2 regions of the Undibacterium sp. JH2W genome follow, and region 2 is predicted to be linked to the other one. Evidence: predicted binding sites of a transcription regulator. Region 2 holds the regulator's gene; the other holds the start of a gene.
What was found. Region 2 encodes FliA, which starts transcription of late flagellar genes. Its sites were predicted from a motif close to CTAAAGTTTNNNNNNNNNNNGCCGNTA; they were not measured.
Positions count from the first base shown of each region.

Region 1: the regulator FliA is predicted to act here: its motif matches at 3,874-3,900, upstream of fliD (flagellar filament capping protein FliD).

Region 1 covers NZ_JBMPOT010000008.1:41,558-50,059, reverse strand. Annotated here, with positions in the region: gene ACO0LC_RS13145 (flagellar hook-length control protein FliK) at 1-955, opposite strand, end outside; gene ACO0LC_RS13140 (flagellar protein FliT) at 961-1,239, opposite strand; gene fliS (flagellar export chaperone FliS) at 1,303-1,773, opposite strand; gene fliD (flagellar filament capping protein FliD) at 1,829-3,838, opposite strand; gene ACO0LC_RS13125 (flagellar protein FlaG) at 3,946-4,323, opposite strand; gene ACO0LC_RS13120 (flagellin) at 4,412-6,232, opposite strand; gene ACO0LC_RS13115 (tetratricopeptide repeat protein) at 6,568-8,502, shown strand, end outside.
Region 2 covers NZ_JBMPOT010000008.1:291,975-300,476, reverse strand. Annotated here, with positions in the region: gene flhF (flagellar biosynthesis protein FlhF) at 1-1,048, shown strand, start outside; gene ACO0LC_RS14335 (MinD/ParA family ATP-binding protein) at 1,041-1,871, shown strand; gene ACO0LC_RS14330 (RNA polymerase sigma factor FliA) at 1,878-2,609, shown strand; gene ACO0LC_RS14325 (flagellar motor protein) at 2,591-3,331, shown strand; gene motD (flagellar motor protein MotD) at 3,349-4,194, shown strand; gene ACO0LC_RS14315 (flagella synthesis protein FlgN) at 4,255-4,743, opposite strand; gene flgM (flagellar biosynthesis anti-sigma factor FlgM) at 4,745-5,050, opposite strand; gene flgA (flagellar basal body P-ring formation chaperone FlgA) at 5,179-5,892, opposite strand; gene flgB (flagellar basal body rod protein FlgB) at 6,079-6,483, shown strand; gene flgC (flagellar basal body rod protein FlgC) at 6,501-6,905, shown strand; gene ACO0LC_RS14290 (flagellar hook assembly protein FlgD) at 6,928-7,602, shown strand; gene flgE (flagellar hook protein FlgE) at 7,677-8,502, shown strand, end outside.

The DNA of each region.
Region 1 (8,502 bases), 250 kb from region 2:
TGGTCGTGTCAATTTGGGATTGTGGTTCGGCTTGAATATCGGTAATCGGGCGTTTGCCTTGTGCCCATTCTGCAACATGCGACTCATAAAACAAGCCACTGGTGCTGATTTGGTGCTGCAATTTGGATGCAGTTGCAGGGGCATCCTTTAATTCTGCGGCTGTGGCCAATATTGGGGCAGAACTGGCAAGTCTGGAGTTTTCAGATGGATTTGGGCTGGCTTGCAAGATTTGTGTGATGAACTTCCCGGTGCTGCTTAAAGAGGTGGGTGTGCTACTTAGGTGGGAGGGCAGGGTATCGGCGGCATCGTGAGCCAGTGTTGAAATGGCAGGTGCATTTACGCTGATAATATTGGGTTTTGCATTAATCTCGACTGATTTTGGCGCGATTGCTTGCTGCGGCCCTTTGCTTGGCGAGCTGGCAATTGCTTGGTCGGCGATCTTTGCATCAGACTCATGTATTGATAGTTTAACTATACTTGCCGTGTCAGCTCTGGCGCTTGGCTCGGGCGTAGTATTCCTAGCGACACTTGGTGTTGCTTGACCAGGAGTTTCAATTTCTTCCGATGAAGCACCGAGGTAATTGTTTACATTGGGTGTTGTGCGCTTATCCGGGCCGGACGCATAATTTTGTGGCAGGGGAGTCGGAAAGTGAACATCTCCATCATGCTCCAGCAAAAAGGTCGGACGGGGTTCTGTGGCAATCAGGCGAAGTGGAATCTGATCGCCAGTTTTGCTACCTTCAGGCAGCATCATTTTAGCCGTAATGCCCGCTACCCTGACAGTAAAGCTACCATCCATCAGTTTGGAAAGAATTTCTCCCTTTAATAATTGCCCAGTGACTAACTGGGCCAGTTTTGGGGTGATATCCTGCTTGGTTTCGCTAATACCAATGGCAGCAGCTGGAGCCTCGATATTGGCAACTGGCTTACTCAGAATATCGAGCCTGGTAGCCATAAGAGTCAGGCTGGGTTACCTGCACCATAAGCATTGGATAATTTTCTATTGGTGCTGGAATTTTTCATCAAATCAGACAGTTGCGCCATCCATGGCTCAGTGATGTCGCGGATTTGTTTGTCATCAGCAAGGATTTTTTTGATGATGCGAATTTTTTTATCGCGCATATCAGCAGGCAGATCAAAGGGAATTTCACTTTCACGTATGGTTTGTACGCGACTTGAGCAATCATTCTCTAATCGCTCCAATAATTCCCAGTCACCTGAGCGTGCGGCTTCCAGCATGTTGTTTGTGATAATAGCAACATTTTCGTACAATGAGATTAGTTCCAGACTATTCATCTTGATTCAAGCCTCAACAAAGTTGGCGGGACGAGGTGACAAAGGATCGACATTCATTTTTGGGGCTTCATTGACGATTTCTTTGTTAGGAGCAATAGCTTCCCAGGATGTTTTCAAATCTCGCAATAAATTCTGGACCTCTGTCAGCATGACATCACTGTTTTCCAGATTGGCCTGGAGTAATCTGGCAGTCATATATTCATAGAGAGAATCCAGGCTGAGGGCAATTTCGCCACCCGCTTTTTTATCCAGACTAGCTCTTAAGCCATTTTCTATGATGGCAATGGCTTTTGATATGGCTTGCCCTTTGGACGCGATTTCCCCTGCACTCAAGTGATGCACGGCATTTGAAATAGCGACAATTGCCCCGTCAAACAGCATGACAATTAACTTGTGTGGACTGGCGGCGACAACACCAGTCTCAATGCCAACTTTTGCATAGGCATTTGCGCCGCGTGCTTGTGGAGAGCCAAACATAATCTCGTTTCCTTATATTCTTTTGCGTGCTGAACAAATTACTCAATTACTTGAATTACCTGCTACCAGTCAATGCTGACAATTGCTGACTCAAAAAGGTGCTGGTATTGTTGAGGCTGCTGACGATACTGTCCAAGGCAGTAAACTGCGCTCTGTAACGTGCTTCTACGTCAAATAAGCGGCTGTTCAAGGTATCTCGCTGCTTGCCTATGTCTTTGATGCTGGCAGTGACGCCAGAGCTGGTACTGGTTATAGTTCCTGAGCTTCCGGTGAAACCACTCAACAGACTGCTTAGTTGGGTTGCATAGCCAACAGAAAAATTGACTTTGCCTCGTGCACCGGTAGAGCCACCGGCGATGAGTAATTTAAGTCCTTCCGCGGTGCTGCCTGCTGCGCCAGTCAGCGTCTGTCCATTGCCACTTCCTGCAATGCCATTCAAGGTGCCGGCCACATCTTTGCCTGCACTTCCAGTGGTTACTGTACCGGTCAGCGAAGCAACGCCAGTGCCGGATTTGTCAGCGATATTGATGGCGGAAGTGGAGCCATATTTATTGGATTCCAAAACCAGAACGCCACCGACTATGCTTGCTTTTGCCGTTGCACCTACTGCCGTAAAGGCTGATGTGCTATTGATAGACGATTGAATCAGTGTTGCCAGGTCTGCGGAGCTATAGCTGCCAGCCGCGAGACTGACATCTGCAACCACACCATCGAGAGTGACGCTAATTTTGGTGCTGGGGTCGATGGTGGTGGAGACGGGCAGGGTCAGGTCGCCAGTCAGGCTGGATTTGGTGGCGATTTGGGTAATGGCCAGATCATAGCTGCCAGCTTTGGTGGCCGAAGATGAACCGGTAATGCTGGCTAGACTGTCGGTAGCGGAGCCTATTGAGGCAAACAAGCCGCCGACATCACTAAACTTGGTCGCCAGGGCAGTGGATAACTTGGAAGCATCTAGTGAAATGGAACCATCTTTTTGAAAACTGACCCCTATCTGTGACAAAGTCGTCAAGCCGCCACCCAAACCATTGACGGACGAGGACAAAGTTTTCCTGATCTGGTTTTGCACGCTTTGTGTCGTTGAGTCACCTAATAATAAGCCTGCTTTATTGGTATTGGGATCATAGGCAGTCAGGCTTTTTATCGTTGTGTTGAGGTCATTGTAAGCTTTGACAAAGCTATTCACACCTGCCGTGATACCTGTAGTGTTTGGTGAAACAGAAATAGAGGTAGTACCTATTTTGGATACCGTCAGAGAAACACCCTGGATGGCCCCAACGACTGTGTTAGAAGCACTGGAAATCGCAATGCCATTCACCGTCAGGCTGGCGTTTTGTGCGGTGCTGACTTCAGTAAAATTTTGTGTGCCGGTTGGATCGTAAGCCAACAAGGAAGTCACTGCGGCATCTTCACCAGATGAAGTAATTTTCAGGCTGGATGCAGCCCCGGTTTTACTTGAGTTTAATACCAGATGATAAGGAGTGGCACTGCCATCGCCGACGATGGAGGCGGAAACGCCGACATTGGCGGCATTGATAGCGTCGCGTATCCCTTGCAGTGAATTATTGCTGCTATTGATCTTTACTGTGCCTACGGTTTGATTGGCATCTTGCTGGAATGTGGTTCCGCCCGGATAGGTGCCAGCAACGGCAGTTCCGGTAATTGTTCCAAAAGCAAAACTAATTGTGGTTTCAGTTCCTGCACCGATGGCATTTGTGGAACTGACTTGCCCCACACTTGATATCCCTTGCGCTTGCGCCAATTTGCTGACAGCAACACTATAGCTACCTGCGCTCGCGGCGCTATTAGCCGTCGCAAATGCAATGGTTGAGTCACCGGCACTGGCATTCAGTGATTGAAAGGTAGTTGGGTTGTTAAGCGATGTCAGGGCATTTTGGAATGCACTAACTGCACCACTCAGTGTTCCGTAAGCGGATAGTTTGGCCTGGTAGCTGGCTTCTTTTTTCGCCAATGTTGTTAACGGCTGGCTCTCCACCTGCATCAGCTTGGAGACGATGTCGTTCACATTGAGATTTGAACCAATGCCTGTTGATTGAATTCCTGCCACGTGATTCCCCTTTTGTTGGAAGTACTTTACTTTATTAACGGCAAGGGTAAATCAGACTTTAGAAGGGAATTTACCTGCTTGTTTTCAATATAGACATAAATTTCATCTTAGGCGGTCTGTTTTATCAATAAACCTTGCAATTTATCCAGAGACTTCGCAATCTCTAATGCTTCTTCTGTCGGAATTTGCCTGATGACTTGTTTGGTTTGCTGGTCAACGATCTTGACCACGACTTCTTTAGCATCATTATCTACACTAAATTCCAGATTTTGTGAGCTGAGCTGAAGCGACTTGTTGATTTCCGCAACAGCCTTGTTGACGTCGTCTGCCGAGGCTGCCTTTGGACTCTGACCAGTAGCGGTTACGGGGTTGCTGGTCTGTAGCGGTGCTGCGCTTTGCGCAATCTGCGGGGTAGGTGCTGTACCACTCACTCTATCTGAAACAGGTGCTCCTGACGATGAACTGGTAATCGATAGGACGTCCATGATGTTTCCTTAAAGTAAAATTCCCCTGATCATAAATTTGACCAGGGGACCACTCATTTTCAATGAAAGACTAATCTAGTCTCATTGATTAGCCACGCAGCAGAGCCAATACACCTTGTGGCAACGCGTTCGCCTGAGCCAAAATTGCAGTACCAGCTTGTTGCAATACCTGGCCACGTGTCAACGATGCAGTTTCTTGGGCAAAGTCAGCATCACGGATGCGGCTACGGGAAGCTGTCAAGTTTTCAGAAGTCGTATTCAAGCTGTTGACGGCTGAAGAGAAACGGTTTTGATAAGCACCCAGAGAAGCACGTGAACTATTGACAGAAGCCAAAGCTGCGTCAATCGTTGTCAGCGCTGAGGTTGCGCTAGATGCTGTGGTCAGATCGAGTGACGATAAGCCAGCACCAACTGTTGCCGTGGCGGCAGTCGCACCAGCTGTCAAGCCTGCAGCAGTTGCACCAGCACCAGCGACAGTCGTTGTACCTACTGCCAAGCCGGAATTTGCCAGAGTTGCAGTACCTTTGACGGTAAATGTGTACCCTGCATTGCTTGAGCTAGTCAATGTCAGCACACCAGCAGCATTGGAAGCAGTAATGCCAGTGTCTTTGGTTTTCAGGTTGATCGCATCGCGAATTGCATCGCCTTGCAATGTGGCGGTAGCACCACCTGCGATAGCGCCGATATCTACACCATTGATCTGGATGTCGCCAGCTGAGATAGCAGAGTTGGTACCAGTAATGGTTGTACCTGTTGTTGCTGCACCTGCGCCGCCATTTGCCAACACGATACCGGCAGAGCTGGTCGATGTCAGTTTTACAGTACCAGCTGTTGTGGTTGTTGCAGCAGCAGTACCGACGGCTGTTGCAGCACCTGTAGTCGCGCTACCCAAGCCAGTAACAGTTGCAGCCAAACCAGAAGATGCATTGGTTTTGGATACAGTGATGTTTCTGCCGTCAGCAGCTGTCAGTGCAACTGCACCAGTAGTAGAGTCAAATGCTGCAGTAACACCAGTTTGTGAAGATTTTGCGTTGATCGCAGCAGTAACTTGCGCACCACGTTCAGCAGCGGAGCCAGCGGCAGCCAATGCACCGATATCCACACCATTGATCAAAACGTCGCCAGAAGCAATTGCCGTAGCAAAGCCCGTTGCAGCTGTGCCGCTGGTTGTTGTTGCCTGGGCAGTTGCTGTTACACCAGTAGTGCCGTTAGCAGCATTGATTGCAGCAGCTTTGGCAATGGCGCTACCTTTGCTATCTGCATAAGACACACCGTCGCTGGTAGTTGCGCCGATGTTGAAACCATTAATAACCAGATCGCCGGACTGGAAGCCGCCTACACCATTGACACCACCAGAGATATTGGTAGCGTAGCTGGAGCTGGCACCAACACCAAGGCTGGAAGACTTGGCACTGGCGATGGAGGAAATGGAAATCTGATCGTTCGATGTTGCATTTGCGCCAACTTGGAAAGTTTGTGCTGTGAAGCTACCATCCAGCAGATTAACGCCGTTAAAGTTGGAAGAGCTGGCAACGCGGTTGATCTCAGAGATCAATTGTGAAGCTTCGTTATTCAGAGCTGCGCGGTCACTGGCACTATTGGAGCCGTTAGCTGCTTGAACTGCCAGATCACGGATACGTTGCAAGTTGGAGCCGATTTGCGTCAAATCACCCTCAGCAGTTTGCGCCAGAGAGATACCGTCATTCGCATTACGAACAGCTTGATTCAAGCCGCCGATCTGAGAAGTCAGACGTTCAGAAATCGCCAAGCCCGCAGCATCGTCTTTTGCACTATTGATGCGCAGACCAGAAGACAGGCGTTGCAAGGAAGTGTTCAGGGATGACTGTGAAGTAGTCAGATTGCGTTGTGCATTCAAAGACGCAATATTGGTATTAATAAATGAAGCCATGTTAGTTCTCCTTACCCAAGTTATGTAAATATGGCCGGTGGCCTTAAACTTTGGTCTGTTTTACCAGGATATTGGACCGCCGTTGCAATCAGGTATCGGACGCTTATTTCAAAAGTTTAATGGGTTGCTCAAAGTAAATATTTTATTTTCGGGGTAAAGTTGCTCTTAATGTTCCGCTAAACGACAGCATTTCAAAATACTTGAGGCCATTTATAGGTTTATTTTCAGCTTTGAGTTAACATTTTTTTGCTATTGTTGGCTATGAAAAGCATCATTTTTTTATACGTCCTGAGGAGCCAGGTCTTGCCCACGCTTCTTTATATTAAGGTTTTGTTATGAGTCCAGATGCTACTCCGGCTGCGTTCAGCGAAAAAATTGCTCAAATGACAGCTGAGGATGTGCTTGAGCTGGCAATTCAGCAGTTGTTGCAATTAGCACAAGCAGCGATCGCCGCAGGAGATGTGTCACGTGCAATAGCGCATTACAAATTAATTCTGGAAAATGTCCCGGACCGACACGATGCAAATTTTGCGTTGGGCGAGTTGTTGCTTGCATCTGGTTCACCTGATGAAGCGCTAGCCTGTCTTGAAACCGCAATTCAAGGCAATCCGCAAAGTGAAGCATATTGGGAAACCTATATAAGAGTATTGAATTTATTTGGTGATGCCGACATCGTGCGGCAGGCGATAGCATTGCGTGACTCTGTTTTTCAAGATACTTCAGTTATTACGCGGAATGATCTTCCACTGGAGCAAGCAGCGCCAGAGCTGCAAGTTGGCTCCGTAACTCAGCCGAAACAGAAATCACAGATTAAATCCCTTGCGCTGCCAAATGAGACGGAACTCAACAAATTGTCTTTGCTGTATGAGCAAGCTAACTTCAAGGAAGTCGAACGTCTGGCCTGCAAGCTGATCCATAAAAATACAAAAAATGGCATTGCCTGGCGTTTTTTGGGTCTGGTCTTATTGAATTCGGCGCATTTTGACGACGCAGAACTAGCCATGCGGCGGTCGCTGGACTTATTGCCCGACGACGCCATTGCTCACTTTAATTTTGCGCTGGCATCTGTCAAGACTAAGAAACTGGATACGGCAGAAGAGCATTACCGGAAAGCACTTAGTATTGATGACACGCTGCTTGCGGCTTACAATAATCTGGCAAATCTCTTACGCGCTACTGGCAAGCTGGAGGAGGCGGAGAAATGCCTGCGTAAATTGCTGGTACTTGCGCCAGATTTTGCTTTTGCCAGTATCAATCTGGTGGGCGTTTTGCGTGAACGGAAAATGTTTTCCCTAGCGCTGGAGATAGCGCAGCAGGCTGCGATTAAATTCCCTGGCATAGCAGAAGCGCATCATGCATTGGGATCTGTCCTGTCTTTAATGGACAAGGATGACGAAGCCTTACCTCATTTATTACGCGCCATAGAGCTAAATCCCAAACTGGCCGATGCCTACAATAATGTGGGCAGTATTTATCTGGATAAAAAAGAGTTTGTGGTCGCCAAGTCGTATTTTGAGAAAGCGCTACAGAACGATCCCAAATTAAGCAATGCTCATCGTTGCCTGGGGCAAATCAGCATTTCTCTGGATTCTGACATCGACATGGCAGAGCAGCATTTTCGCCGTGCCATTCAGTATGGAAAAGACCAGAGTGAAGCCAATACTTGTTTATTATTTTGTTTGAGTGAAACTGGTCAGTTAAATTCTCAGGAGCTATTTCAAGAACATCTGAATTATAGTACAAGATATGAAGCGCCCCTGATGCCTGCTTGGCCCATACATACAAATGTTAAGCAAAAAGAACGCGTGTTGAGAGTCGGCTTTGTTTCTGGTGATTTTCATAATCACGCAGTGGCCACTTTTGCTATACCCGTCCTTGATTATTTGTCCCGCATTGCTACGCTGGAATTATATGCGTACGATAACAATGAGGTGGAAGACGAGGTAAGCAAAGAGCTGCGTACTTATTTTAAGTGTTGGCGAAAAATACACAAAAGTGATGACGGTAGCGTGGTAGAACAAATCCTGGCCGACCAGATTGATATTTTGTGTGATTTGTCAGGGCATACCGCAAAAAACAGGCTAATGGTGTTTGCACACAAACCAGCGCCTTTGCAATTTAGCTGGATAGGCTATCCGGGCACGACGGGTTTGCAAGCCATGGATTATTTTATAGGCGATCCGTTTTATCTGCCAGAAGGGCAGTTTGATCATCTATTTACTGAGAAAATTGCGAATTTGCCCTGCGCAGCACCTTTCTTACCCAGTCCA
Region 2 (8,502 bases):
CATGCCTGCCTTCAAATCACAAAAAAGCACCAGCGCTTTTGCCAGTGAGATCGAAGCACCAGTCAGCGCCAATGAACTCAATGATGTGATGTCTGAAATTCGCTCCATGCGTAGCATGCTGGAATCACAACTGGCAGAAATTTCCTGGACGCAGACACAGAAACGTCATCCGCAAAAAGCAGAAATCCTGCGCGAATTGCTGGCCACTGGCTTTAGCGCCAGCCTGTCTCGTTATCTGGTAGAAAAACTACCAGAAGCGGGTAAGCTTGAAGATGGCCTGGAGTGGATCAAGAATGTCCTGGTACGCAATCTGTCCACCATCAATAATGAAAATGAAATGCTGGAAAAGGGAGGGGTGTATGCCCTGGTTGGCCCTACCGGCGTTGGCAAGACCACCACCACGGCTAAACTGGCTGCGCGGTGCGTGATGCGTCATGGTCCATCCAAGCTGGCACTGATTACGACTGATGGTTATCGTATCGGTGGTTTTGAACAGTTGCGCATCTACGGCAAAATCCTTGGCGTGATGGTGCATGCAGTCAAGGATGAGGCAGACTTGCGTATTGCCTTGTCCGAGCTCAAAAACAAACATACGGTATTGATCGATACTGTCGGTGTCAGCCAGCGCGATAAAATGGTCACCGAGCAGGTGGCGATGTTGTCTGGAACAGACACTCCGGTAAAGCGTTTGTTATGCCTGAATGCGACATCGACGGGCGAAACTTTGAGTGAAGTGGTGCGTGCATATCAGGGTAATGGATTGGCTGGTTGTATTTTTACTAAGCTTGACGAAGCAGCGACCATAGGTGGTGCACTTGATATTGCGATACGCCAAAAGCTCATGGTGTATTACGTCGCCAGTGGTCAGCGTGTGCCTGAAGATCTGCATATCGCTAACAAATTGTATTTGATAGACCGTGCCTTCAAACTCAAGCGTGAGACGGCGGCTTTCCGTTATCTGGACGAAGAATTGCCTCTGTTGATGGCGGGTGCTGCATCGGTAGCCAAGGCTGCTGGACGTTTTGGTCAGGAGGTGTCCCTTGTCTAGTTTTGATCAGGCAGAAGGTTTGCGCCGCATGCTGGCGGGACCAAAACCAAGAGTGTTTACTTTTTTATCTGCTTTGAGAGAGGATGAAAAAAGTGGCATGCTGGTCAATCTCGGGGTGTCGCTGGCACGCCAGGGTAGCCAGGTCTTGATGGTTGATGCGCGTGCTTCGGAGAACAGTGTAGGGGCATGGTTGAATGCCAGGCATGATCAGACCTTATTGGATGTAGCGAGACAACAGCGTACAATGAAGGAAGCGGTCAAATTGGTAGCTTCCGGCTTGTCTGTGACGATGTTGGCCAGGCACGCCTGGTTACCGACAGAAAGTGCACGCCAGTTATCCAGAGTCTTTGACACCGTGGCCAATAGTGCAGACTTGGTTATTGTTGATAGTGATATCAATCGTGACGATACTTTTCCATTGGCCACACTGGATGACAGTGAACTGGTAATACAGGTGTCGGCTGATCCTGACATGATCAAGGCGGCATATGGATTGATCAAGCGGGTGAGCAACCGGGTAGGCAGGCGTGGTTATGGTATCTTGGTCTCTGGAGCATCGGAAAAAGAGGCGAGATTGATTTATACAAATATGGCGCAGGCAGCCAGCCGGTATCTGGCAGTGCCATTGCATTATGTTGGTAATGTGCCAGAAGACGAATATGTAAGAAAGGCGGCGCATTTGGGGCGTTCTGTAATTGATGCTTTCCCCAAGGCGCTTGCTTCATTGGCATTTTCACGGCTGGCCGAGCAATTGGCAAAGACTGCGCGTTCCACATTATGTGTAGAAGGAGTACCTGAGCTGGGTGTCGGTCTTGGAATTTAATTAAAAATGTACACCGCTAGCGGAAAATCAGATAAAAACTTCCTTTTGAGGGAGCATGCGCCCCTGGTCAAGCGTCTGGCTTACCAGTTGAAGGCGCGCCTGCCTCCCAGCGTGGAGGTCGATGATCTTGTGCAGGCCGGTATGATAGGCCTGCTGGACGCCGTTAACCGTTATGAAGATACCCACGGCGCGCAATTTGAAACCTATGCAGTACAACGCATACGGGGTGCCATGCTGGATGAATTGCGCAGTAGTGACTGGTTGCCACGTGGCGTGCGTCAAAATATGCGCAAGATAGAAAATGCCATGAATGTATTGCAGCAGAAGCTGGGGCGGCCACCTTTGGAAACCGAGGTCGCCAAGTCACTCAAGCTGAGCCTGGAAGAATACCAGGACTTGCTGACAGATAGTGGCGGGCATCAACTTGTGTATTACGAAGACTTTCATGACTCAGATACCAGGGAGCATTTTCTCGACCACTATTGTTCAGACTTGTCTGGTGATCCTTTGCAAGATCTGCTCAATGATGATTTTCGTGACGCAGTCATAGGTGCGATAGACAGCTTGCCAGAACGAGAGAAGTTGCTCATGGGTTTGTATTATGAACAAGAATTGAATCTCAAAGAAATCGGTGCCGTGATGGGCGTGTCGGAATCACGGATATCCCAATTACATAGTCAGGCAGTCGCCAGGCTCAGGGCTTACTTAAGGGAGAAAGCGTGGACTGGGCTAGCATAGTCGGATTGATACTGGTGGTAGTTGGCATTCTGTCCGGTCAATTGATTGAGGGAGGGCGCTTGTCATCACTGGTGCAGCCAGCAGCATTTGTGATTGTCTTTGTTGGCACTCTGGGAGCAGTATTGCTGCAAAGTCGCCTCAATACGTTCAGGCGTGGTGTGCGCATGCTGCGCTGGGTAGTCTCGGAACCACCAGACAGCAGCAAAAAGAATGTTGAGGATGCCCTGGTCTGGAGTGTAGTGGCACGGCGTGAGGGCTTCCTGAGCCTGGAGCGTTATATGAATGCTTCCCCCGATCCTTTCATAGGCAAGGGCTTGCGTCTGGTCATCGATGGTATAGACCCTATACGTTTGAAAGACATACTCGATGTCGATATTTCCCTTTATGAAATGGAACAGCGCCAGGCTGCCAAGATCTGGGAAGCAGCGGGGGGATATTCCCCTACCATAGGGATACTTGGTGCCGTCCTGGGCTTGATACATGTGATGGAAAATCTCAGCGACCCTTCCAAGCTAGGTGGTGGCATTGCGGTGGCCTTTGTTGCCACTATCTATGGTGTGGGCATGGCGAACTTATTGTTTTTACCAGTCAGCAATAAACTCAAGGAAATCATAGGCCGTGAAGTGACACGCCGTGAAATGCTGTCCGATATCTTTTATAGCATTGCTCTCGGTGATAGCCCGCGCGTGGTAGAAGAAAGACTGACCAATCACCGAAATTGAAGATTTAAAAACTATTTATGGCAAGAAAAAAATACCATGAAGAGCCAGAAAACCATGAGCGATGGCTGGTTTCTTATGCGGATTTTATTACCTTGTTGTTTGCCTTCTTTGTTGTCATGTATGCCATTTCCTCTCTGAACGAGGGCAAATACCGGGTTTTGTCGAATTCGCTGACCGGGGCTTTTGGCAAGGTCATGACTATCAATCCCAAACCAGTGGATGCGCCAAACGAGCAAGTGATCAAACTTGATCCCCTGCCTTTAGTAAAGAATCGCAGCAGCGAGGGTTTGCGCAAGGAGCGTGCGCAAATGACCACCATGGCCAAGGATATTTTGACTGTACTGGAACCGCTGGTCAGAGAAGGTAAGGTCAGGGTGACCCAAACCAGTCGCGGTATCACCATAGAAATCAATGCCAGCCTCTTGTTTGCTCCGGGGGACGCGCGCTTGAATATTGATTCCATACAGGCACTGAAAGCGATTGCCGGTGTACTCAAAATTGATACTCATGCCATACAGGTAGAAGGACATACTGATAATCTGCCTATCAATAACCCGATCTTTCCTTCAAACTGGGAATTATCTGCGGTCCGTGCCAGCACCGTGGCGCGCCTGCTGACCGAGAATGGCGTGGATGAAAACCGGGTAACTGCTGTGGGGCAGGGGGCGAAATTGCCTGTAAGTGAAAATGATACGCCTGAGGGACGAGCCAGAAACCGGCGCGTGTCGGTGACTATATTGGCGGTATTGCCTGAGCCCGTAGTGGAAGTGCCTATTGTGCCTTCTGCTGCGGCTACATCCTTAGCTGCGCCAGCTACCCGGCCTGTAGCGACGCCTGCGCCCGATATCTCACCAGATCCCTAGCGAGATAAGAGAAGAGAAATTGGGTGAGTTGGGGAATTAAATTGACAGTCTTAACGAGACTTAGGTGGCAATATAACCCTTGCCTGGTGTACTTTTGACTGTGGATTGGCCATTCGGGCCATACATGGAGCCCGCCTGGTTGGTATTTTGCTGCAACAAGTTCAAAGTTGCCTGGTTCAAGGACAATCTGCGATTGATCAATAAGCCGTTAGCCCGGTTATCTTCTTTGGCTTGCGCGGTCAGTTGCAACAGCGTATCCCAATGCTGGGCGCTATTTTGCATGGCTGTCGCTTGCAAATAGGCTTGCATGCCGTCGATATCGGTTTTGTATCCTAATTCTTGCAAATATGCATTACGCTTTTTTTCAAGTTCCGTCATCTGGACTACAAGTTGCCCCTTGCTCTGGGTAAAGTCATTGAGCTGAATCACATCGCTTTCTATCAATGCGGTTTGCTCTTTTTTGAGCAATTCGGCAAGAGAAGACATAATGCTGACTTCTTCTTGAAGGCATAGTTCTATGGCAGTGTGTCCGGAACTTCTTGTGTTCATGTTAGCGTTTTCTGGCGTTGAGCAAATCTTTAACTGTTTCCAGAAGCCCATCAGCGACTTTTTCCGAGTTCACTTGAAAGCGTCCTTCAGAAATGGCCAGCTTGATTGCTTCCACTTTCTTCGTCTCAAACACGGCACTGCCAGCCTGCGTATTCTGCAGTGCCTGCAATTGTGTGGACAGTGTCGAAATTTGTACTTTCGACGAATTCGCAGCGGGCACCGCATTTTCCGCGGGTTTTTCCGTGCGAGCCTGTTGCGGGCTGACTGGTAGCCCCGCGGTCTTATTCAATGCGTCATCAATTTTCACAGCGATACCCTCTAGTGTGGGACTTACAAACATCTACATCCAGTTTATCGGCCGTGTAATTTTAAACTTTAACCTTACTGTAAAAAAATATTGCATCTATTTAATTCTGTCAGATTAAAAACTTGCTATTAGTAAACTATTTCTATGATGCCACCATTTTTTGCGATACCACTGATGGTCTGTCCCGAATTGGTTTTTGCCTTGGCAATTTGACCATCTGCTGCATTATTGAGCGCTATCGCATCTGTTGCCACCTGAAACCCTGGGCCCGAGCTGATGACCCGCACGGACTGGCCTTGTTGTATCACGGCGGGGCTTTTCAAGGCATCCATGCGCATGACGCCGCCAGACGGGATGGAAACCTGCATGCTCTTGCCTATGGCCTGTTCTGGTGCCGTGATGACACCCGGAGGCAATTTTGAAATATCGCCCTTGATCTTGCTCAAGTCGGCCAGGCTGATAATTTGTCCTTGTACTAATGCATTTGCAGCAACGTAATAATTGGCCGTGACCTGTACATTTGCTTGCAAATAGATGAGCCAGGGTACAGGTGCTGTGCAGCGTATCGCCAGGGTGACCTTACCCCACGGTTTGCTTCCCGGCAACATATTGGGGCTGGGATTGTCGCAAGCCTGTAAATTGAGTCGCTTATCAACTTCACCCACAGTGACTTGGATCTCGCCGTTTTGACCTGATGCCTGTGTGGTTAAAAAATCCAGTGCTATCTGGCGTAACTGACCTGGATCCTGGGCTGTACCTGTGACGGCAGCCAGGCCGGGGACTGTCGCACCAATCAGGCACAGGGCAATCAGTAACTTGCTGAGTTTTCTAGCGGCTTTCATCATGTTTCCTGATGGGTTTGTACTTCACTCCATTCTAGGATTTGCCAGCTTTTTTGAATGCGCGAATAAGCGGGTTTTTCCCTTTCTGCTTGCATGATCAAACTTGCGTTCCGGCGAATATGATGCAAGGTATAGAAAACCCTTGCGTGCCATGTGGGCGAAAAGCCAGTGGCAGAGGAGATAAAGATGGTTGGCAAATTAGATGAATTTTTCCGGTTTCATGAGGCTGCATTGTCCGTTCGCGGGCAGCGCCAGCAATTGCTGGCATCGAATATCGCCAATGCAGATACGCCTAATTACAAGGCCAAGGATATCGATTTTTCCAGTGCCCTTAGCAATGCTCTCGGGCAAAACCTGAATCAGTCGCCTACAGCCTTGAATAAAACAGCCAGCCAACATATGGATACGCCGGGTACGGTGGCAGGTGTGGCCGCACAATACCGGCCGACAGTGCAGGGTAGTGTCGATGGCAATACCGTGGATATGGATGTGGAACGTAATCAGTTTACTGACAATGCCTTGCGTTATGAGGCCAGCCTGACCTTAATAAATATGCAAATCAAGGGCATGTTGGCAGCGATACAGGGATAAAGACCGGGATAATTATCATGTCACTTTTTAATGTCTTCAATGTTGCCGGTTCGGCCATGAGTGCGCAATCGCAGCGCCTGAATGTAGTGACCAGCAATCTGGCCAATGCCGATAGTGTCACTAGTTCAGACGGCACCCCCTATAAGGCCAAGCAAGTGGTTTTCAGTGCAGTGCCCGTCGCTGGAACTGCCGCCACTGCGGTCAAGGTAAATGAGGTTGTAGAAGATAGCACACCACCTAAACTGATGTATGACCCCAAGCACCCTATGGCGGACGACAAGGGTTATGTTGCCATGCCAAATGTAAATGTGGTGGAGGAAATGGTGAATATGATTTCAGCATCGCGCTCTTATCAAAACAATGTGGAAGTCATGAATGCAGCGAAAACCATGCTGCTGAAAACTTTGACTTTAGGGCAATAAAATTTTCTAGAAGGAAAAGATGATGGCAACCAGCACTGTACAAAGTAGTACCGTCGATCCAGCCTTGCTGGCGACCATGAATGGAAGTAAAACTGCGGCATCCTCGACAGCGGATGCACAAAATCGTTTTATGACCTTGCTGGTAACCCAGCTCAAGAATCAGGATCCCTTGAACCCTATGGATAACGCCCAGGTGACCAGCCAGATGGCGCAGTTGTCGACAGTGTCGGGTATAGACAAGCTCAATGCTACGGTGACTGCCTTGAATGCCAGCTTCCAGACCGGACAAAACTTGCAAGCTGCAAGCATGATAGGGCACGGCGTTATTGCACCTGGTAGTACCATGACCGTGACGGATGGCAAGGGCATTTATGGCGTGGAATTGCCGCAGGCTGCCAGCAAAGTGGATGTGGTCATCCGTGACAGTAATAATCTGGTCGTTAGAAAAATCAGTGCTGGCGCCTTGCCACAAGGTGTGAATACCCTGACCTGGGATGGCAAGACTGACGCTGGCGCGACGGCCGCCAATGGCGTCTACAAAGTGGAGATCGCGGCGGCTTCTGGCGATAAAAAACTGGATGCAACCAGTCTGGCATTTGGTGTGGTGTCAAGCATCACCTCAGGTTCTCAGGGCCTCAAGCTTAGCCTGGCGAATGTGGGAGATGTCAGCATGAGTGATGTCAGACAAATTTATTGATCCTTGGAGTAATCCTGTATCAAATCCTGTAGTAATCAGCACGAATGAACTATATAAAGTAAGGGAGAAATATCATGGGTTTTCAACAAGGATTGAGTGGACTGAACGCTGCTTCCAAGTCGCTGGATGTTATCGGTAACAATATCTCCAATGCCAGCACTGTGGGTTACAAACAAGGACAGACTCAGTTTGCTGACGTCTACGCTAATTCACTGAATGGTTCTTCCGCTGGTACAGTGGGTATCGGTACCAAGGTTGCCGCTGTGGTGCAGCAATTCACTCAGGGTAATATTTCGACGACGAACAATCCTCTTGATATCGCCATCAATGGCGGCGGCTTCTTTCGCATGTCGACCAATGGAGCTGTAACCTACACTCGCAACGGTCAGTTTCAGTTGGACAAGCAGGGCAATATAGTCAATGCGCAGGGGGCGCAACTGACAGGTTATGTAGCAAATTCGGCAGGGGTGTTGTCCACAGGCGCGGCTTCCACTATCAACATCAATACTTCTGATATCGCGCCGGCCCAGACTACATTAATCAATGCGGTGATGAATCTGGATTCGCGCAAACTGGTTCCAGGTACGCAAATACCGGTCGCCATTCCACCCGTCATTACGCCGACTGTTTTTAGTGCGACTGATCCTACGACCTACAATAGCTCTACATCGATTGCCGTGTTTGATAGCTTGGGTAATTCACACGTGATTCAGTCTTTCTTTGTGAAGGTGGATAATTTGAATCCCGCTACGCCACCTACTGCACCAGCCACCATAGAGTGGGATGTATTTGCCACGGTGGATGGTACCTTGATTGTCGGTGGTGGTGCTACTGCCAATTCCATAGGCCGTATTGGTTTTGATAATCTGGGTAAGCTGACAGTAGCAACGCCACCATTTT